Regions from separate parts of the Pseudomonas sp. MPC6 genome, predicted to be linked through region 2. Evidence: predicted binding sites of a transcription regulator. Region 2 holds the regulator's gene; the other holds the start of a gene.
The links. Region 2 encodes FliA, which starts transcription of late flagellar genes. Its sites were predicted from a motif close to CTAAAGTTTNNNNNNNNNNNGCCGNTAA; they were not measured.

Region 1: a site for FliA is predicted at 1,563-1,590, ahead of ELQ88_RS27835 (methyl-accepting chemotaxis protein). Genes of this name have one in related genera too.

The regions. Positions count from the first base shown of each region.
Region 1 covers NZ_CP034783.1:5,556,988-5,560,396, forward strand. The annotation lists gene ELQ88_RS27825 (DciA family protein) at 1-50, shown strand, start outside; gene ELQ88_RS27830 (helicase HerA-like domain-containing protein) at 60-1,547, opposite strand; gene ELQ88_RS27835 (methyl-accepting chemotaxis protein) at 1,722-3,409, shown strand, end outside.
Region 2 covers NZ_CP034783.1:5,163,276-5,166,684, reverse strand. The annotation lists gene flhF (flagellar biosynthesis protein FlhF) at 1-359, shown strand, start outside; gene fleN (flagellar synthesis regulator FleN) at 476-1,306, shown strand; gene fliA (RNA polymerase sigma factor FliA) at 1,303-2,043, shown strand; gene ELQ88_RS25840 (chemotaxis response regulator CheY) at 2,212-2,583, shown strand; gene ELQ88_RS25835 (protein phosphatase CheZ) at 2,606-3,394, shown strand.

The DNA of each region.
Region 1 (3,409 bases), 390 kb from region 2:
TGCGGGCGGCGCTGGAGCGCCTTGCGGCGCACGCCAAGCCCAAGGTTTAAAACTGCCTCCTACCGGCGTTTGCTGCCGCCGAGCAATGAACCCATCAGCCCGCGTACCAATTGTCGGCCCAACTGATTGGCCGCCTGGCGCATCGCCGATTTCAGCGCCTGCCCTGCCGCCGTGCCGAGGAATTCACCGGCCTTGTCGGTGAAACTGGGCTCTTCGGCTGCCGGTTTACCTGGAGCGGCGTCCGGTTCCGGGGCCAGTCCTTTACGCCCCAACAGCACTTCATACGCCGACTCGCGGTCGATCGGCTTGTCGTAACGCCCCTTGAATGCGGATCCGGCAATCAGCACCGTGCGCTCCGTCTCGGTCAATGGCCCGATCCGCGACTGCGGCGGAGCCACCAGCACCCGCTGGACCATCCCGGGCGTGCCTTTATCCTGCAAAGTGCCGACCAAAGCCTCGCCGATCCCGAGTTCGGTCAGCACCGACAAGGTATCGAACGCCGGGTTCGGCCGAAAGCCCTCCGCCACGGCGCGCAGGGATTTCTGCTCCTTGGCGGTGAACGCGCGCAATCCATGCTGGATCCGCAACCCCAACTGGGCCAGTACGTCATCCGGCAGGTCGCCCGGCGATTGGGTGACGAAATACACGCCCACACCTTTCGAACGAATCAGCCGCACGACCTGCTCCAATCGGTCCTGCAAGGCCTTGGGCGTATCGGCGAACAACAAATGCGCCTCATCGAAAAACAGCGCCAGCAGGGGTTTGTCCGCATCACCGCGTTCCGGCAGTTGCTCGAACAGTTCGGCCAACAGCCACAACAGGAACGTTGCATAGACCTTGGGGGCTTCGTGGACCAGGCGACTGGCATCGAGCAGGTGAATACGCCCGCGACCATCGGCGCCCGGTTGCAGAATATCTTCGAGTTGCAGCCCCGGCTCGCCAAACAGCGCTTCTGCACCCTGTTGCTCCAGGGTCGCCAGACGCCGCAACAGGGCCTGGCTGGAACCCGTGGTCATCAGCGCGGCGTCGTCGCCCAGCAATTCAGGATGATCACGCAGGTGATTGAGCAGCGCCTTCAGATCCTTCAGGTCCAGCAGCAACAGCCCTTCGCGGTCCGCCACCTTGAAGGCGGCATACAGCGCCGACTGCTGGCTGTCGGTCAATTCCAGCAGACTGCCCAGCAGCAGCGGCCCCATTTCACTCAGGGTGGTGCGCAAGGGATGCCCGGACTGACCGTGAATGTCCCACAGGGTGACCGGATACGCCTGGGGTTTGTGGTTCAGCCAAGGCATCCCCGCAATGCGCTCGGCGACCTTGCCTTGGGGCTCACCGGCTGCGCCCAGGCCGCACAGGTCGCCTTTGATATCCGCCGCAAACACCGCCACGCCGGCGTCACTGAACGCTTCGGCCAGGCGTTGCAAGGTGACGGTCTTGCCGGTGCCGGTGGCGCCCGCCACCAGGCCATGACGGTTTGTCAGACGCATGGCCTGGGCAATCGGCTGTCCCGCGAGGTCGGCACCGATAACGAGTTGCAGTGAATCAGGCATTTTGTCACCCCATGATTAAGCTTTGATCCTTCACGGCCGATATAAAAGACTGAAAAGCATCGGTAATTCCCTAAGGAGAGTACGGAAGTATCAGCTTGTTTTCACTGCCGCCCATTGCGCGTTCCTTTATAAAAGCACGCCTTTGGCACCACGACCCTAGCGGAACCCCAAGCCATGAACAAAAACCTGCGTTTCAGCCATAAAATCCTGCTTGCCGCCGCCCTCATTGTCATGGCCGCCTTTGCCTCGTTCACGCTGTACAACGACTATTTACAACGCAACGCCATCCGCGAAGACCTGGACAGCTACCTCAATGAGATGGGGGATGTCACCGCCAACAATATCCAGACCTGGCTGGCCGGTCGTATCCTGTTGATCGACAACCTCGCCCAGAACATCGCGATCAATCCTGAACCGTCCACCGTCACCAGCCTGCTTGAGCAGAAAGCCCTGACGTCGACCTTCATGGCGTCTTACCTGGGCGACGCCACCGGCAGCTTCACCATTCGTCCGGACGCCAGAATGCCCGCCGGTTTCGACCCGCGGGTGCGCCCTTGGTACAAAGGCGCCGAAAGCAGCAGCACAGCGACCCTGACCGAACCTTATATCGATGCGGCCACTGGCCAGACCATCATCTCCATCGCCACCGCCTCGAAAAAAGCCGGGCAAAACGTCGGCGTGGTCGGCGGCGACCTCAGCCTGCAAACCTTGATCGACACCCTCAGCGCCCGCGACTTCGACGGCATGGGCTACGCCTTCCTGGTCAGTTCCGACGGCAAGATCCTGGTGCACCCGGACAAAGCCCTGGTGATGAAGACCCTGAATGAAGCGTATCCGGACAATACCCCGCGTATCAGCCGCGACTTCAGTGAAGTGCAGGTGGACGGCAAGACCCGCATCGTCACGTTCACCCCGATCAAGGGCCTGCCCTCGGTCAACTGGTACATCGGTCTGTCGGTGGACAAGGACAAAGCCTTCTCGATGCTGACCGAGTTCCGCGCCTCGGCGGTCATCGCGACGGTCATCGCCGTGGCCACCATCATTGCCCTGCTGGGCATGCTGATCCGCATCCTGATCCAGCCGCTGCATGTCATGACCCGCGCCATGGCAGACATCGCCGACGGTGAAGGTGACCTGACCAAACGCCTGACCATCCAGAACAACGACGAATTCGGCGTTCTCGGCACCGCGTTCAACCGTTTCGTCGAGCGTATTCACGGCTCGATCCGCGAAGTGTCCTCCGCCACCGGCCAAGTCAACGAAGTGGCGTTGCGCGTGGTGGCGGCCTCGAACTCGTCGATGTTCAACTCCGACCAACAGGCTTCCCGCACCAGCAGCGTCGCCGCGGCCATCAACCAGCTCGGCGCTGCAGCCCAGGAAATCGCGCGCAACGCCGCGCAAGCGTCGAGTCAGGCCAGCGATGCCCGCAGCCTGGCCGAAGATGGCCAGCAAGTGGTGGAGCGTAGCATTGCCGCGATGAATCAGCTGTCGAGCATGCTCAGCGCCTCAAGTACCAACATCGAATCGCTGAACAGCAAAACCGTGAACATCGGGCAGATTCTGGAAGTGATCACCAGCATTTCCCAGCAAACCAACCTGCTGGCGCTTAATGCTGCCATCGAAGCGGCGCGCGCCGGTGAGGCCGGTCGTGGTTTTGCCGTGGTGGCCGATGAGGTCCGCAACCTGGCCCACCGTACGCAGGAATCGGCGCAGCAGGTGCAGACCATGATCGAGGAACTGCAAGTCGGCGCCCGCGAGTCCGTGAGCACCATGAGCGACAGCCAGCGTCACAGCCAGGACAGCGTGGTCATCGCCAACCTGGCGGGTGAGCGCCTGAACAGCGTGACGTTGCGCATTGGCGA
Region 2 (3,409 bases):
GCCTGGCCGTGCGCGGCATCAAGTCAAAAAATTATCTGGTCCTGGCCACCACCAGCCAGAAACAGGTGCTGACGGCCGCTTATCACAGTTACAAGCGCTGCGGGCTCGCCGGCTGCATCCTGACTAAACTGGATGAAACGGCCAGCCTGGGCGAGGTGTTGAGCCTGGCCATCAGCCATGATTTACCGGTGGCTTACCTGACCGATGGCCCGCGGATTCCCGATGATTTGCATCTGCCGCGGCGTCATCAGTTGGTCAGCCGCGCAGTAAGCGTGCAAATGCAGGAAGAACCTAGCGAGGAAGCCATGGCTGATATGTTCGCTGATATTTATCACAGCCCGACCAAGCGGGTCGGCTGAGGTATTAATGAATAGTTTTTGTACCTACATCGATGGTCTGCCATGCATTGTTCCGTTGGTGAACGCGCAGCCAGTAATGTGGCCTCCGTCTATGCAAGACAAGGTAAAGAAATAACATGGGCAGCATGCATCCCGTACAGGTGATCGCGGTGACCGGCGGCAAAGGTGGCGTCGGGAAAACTAACGTGTCAGTGAACTTGTCCCTGGCTCTAGCGGAGCTCGGCCGGCGAGTCATGCTGCTGGACGCCGATCTGGGGCTGGCGAACGTCGACGTCCTGCTGGGACTGACACCGAAACGGACCCTGGCCGACGTGATCGAAGGCCGCTGCGAGCTGCGCGACGTCCTGTTGCAAGGCCCCGGCGGCATTCGTATCGTCCCGGCCGCGTCCGGCACGCAGAGCATGGTGCATCTGAGCCCGGCGCAACATGCCGGCCTGATCCAGGCCTTCAGCGATATCGGCGATAACCTCGACGTCTTGGTGATCGACACCGCGGCGGGCATCGGCGAGTCGGTCGTCAGTTTCGTGCGCGCCGCCCAGGAAGTGTTGCTGGTGGTCTGCGACGAACCGACCTCGATCACCGACGCCTACGCCCTGATCAAGTTGCTCAACCGCGATTACGGGATGAACCGCTTCCGCGTCCTGGCCAACATGGCCCAGAGCCCGCAGGAAGGTCGCAACCTGTTCGCCAAGCTGACCAAGGTCACGGATCGCTTCCTCGACGTCGCCTTGCAATACGTCGGCGCCGTGCCGTACGACGAAAGCGTGCGCAAGGCCGTACAGAAGCAGCGCGCCGTGTATGAAGCCTTCCCGCGTTCCAAGTGCTCCCTGGCCTTCAAGGCCATTGCACAGAAGGTCGATACCTGGCCGTTGCCGGCCAACCCCCGCGGGCACCTGGAGTTTTTCGTCGAACGCCTGGTGCAACAAACCGCAGGACCGGTGCTATGACAGCCAGTGGCTACAACTTTTACAAGCAGTCGGCGCGTGACGTGCAGTACGAGCTGATCGAGCGTTACGCGCCACTGGTCAAACGCATTGCTTACCACTTGCTGGCGCGTCTGCCGGCCAGTGTCCAGGTCGAAGACCTGATCCAGGCCGGGATGATCGGCCTGCTGGAAGTGTCGACCAAATATGACGCCAGCAAAGGCGCCAGCTTCGAGACGTACGCGGGCATCCGAATCCGCGGCGCGATGCTCGATGAGGTGCGCAAGGGGGACTGGGCGCCCCGTTCGGTCCACCGCAATACCCGCATGGTCAGCGACGCGATTCGCTCGATTGAAGCTAAAACCGGTCGCGACGCTAAAGATCACGAAGTTGCGGCCGAACTCCAATTGAGTCTCGACGATTATTACGGGATTTTGAACGACACCCTGGGCAGCCGGTTATTCAGTTTCGACGATCTGTTGCAGGACGGCGAACACGAAGGGCTGCACGAGGACGGCGCGAGTGCACATCCGGAGCCGTCGCGCGACCTGGAAGATGAACGCTTCCAGGCGGCGCTGGCGGACGCGATTGCCAATTTGCCTGAGCGTGAGCGACTGGTGTTGGCGCTGTACTACGACGAAGAGCTCAATCTCAAGGAAATCGGCGAGGTCCTGGGGGTCAGCGAATCCCGGGTCAGCCAGTTACACAGCCAGTGCGCGGCCCGTTTGCGGGCGCGTTTGGGGGAGTGGCGAGCGCGCTGAAGGCAGTGTTGGGGACACTGCGAACGTGGCTGGTGCGGTGTTCAACTGCGCCGGTCGCGATCTGTTGTGTTCCAGACAGTCATCGAGTGCATCGCCGGATTGATTGAAATGGCGCGTCCAGGTGCTGGGCGCGTTTAAGACTGCTTGGAGGTCGAATTGGACAAGAACATGAAAATCCTCATCGTTGATGACTTCTCAACGATGCGGCGGATCATTAAAAACCTGTTGCGTGACCTTGGGTTCACCAACACGGTCGAGGCGGATGATGGCACCACGGCCATTCCGATGCTCAACAGCGGCAGCATTGACTTTCTGGTCACCGACTGGAACATGCCTGGCATGACCGGCATCGATCTGCTGCGCCACGTGCGTGCCGATGAAAAGCTCAAGCACCTGCCGGTGCTGATGGTGACCGCTGAAGCCAAGCGCGAGCAGATCATCGAAGCGGCCCAGGCCGGTGTCAACGGCTATGTGGTCAAACCCTTCACGGCCCAGGCGTTGAAAGAAAAAATCGAGAAGATTTTCGAACGCATTGGTTGAGCAACGGCGCCACGGGGGAGCTATGGAGCAAAAAGAATCTTCACAGGGCGATTTCGAATCGACCCTGAAAAAACACGCGGTCGAACTGGTCGCAAGCCTTGAAAAAGGCAAGTTCGGCGACGCGGTGCAACTGATCCATGAGCTCAACCAGACCCGTGACCGCGGCCTGTACCAGGAGGTGGGCAAGCTCACCCGCGAGTTGCATAACGCGATCGTCAATTTCCAGATTGACCCGCACATGCCGCAAGCCGAGGAAGTGTCCCAGATCACGGACGCCACCGAGCGCCTGGGCTATGTGGTCAGGCTGACCGAGGCCGCGGCCAACCGCACCATGGACCTGGTAGAGAACGCCACGCCGCTGGTCAACAGCCTGAGCCAGGAAGCCCAGGCGCTGAGCACGGACTGGGGACGGTTCATGCGTCGTGAAGTCGGGGCTGAAGAGTTCCGCGAACTGGCCCGGCGGGTCGACGGTTTCCTGACACGCAGCAGTGCCGACAACCGCATTGTGTCGAGCAACCTCAACGATATCCTGCTCGCCCAGGATTATCAGGACCTCACCGGTCAAGTGATCAAGCGTGTGACTCAATTGGTCACCGAAGTTGAAAGCAATCTGCTCAAACTCGTGCTGATGGCCAGCCAGGTGGACCGCTTTGCGGGCATCGAACATGACCGTGAAGCGATGCGGGCAGAAAAAGATCCGCAAAAACAGCTCTCTCAGGGTGAAGGTCCGCAGATTCATGCCGATAAAAGAGAAGACGTCATGTCCGGTCAGGACGATGTGGACGATTTGCTTTCCAGCCTTGGATTTTAAGACCTGTTAGGAGCA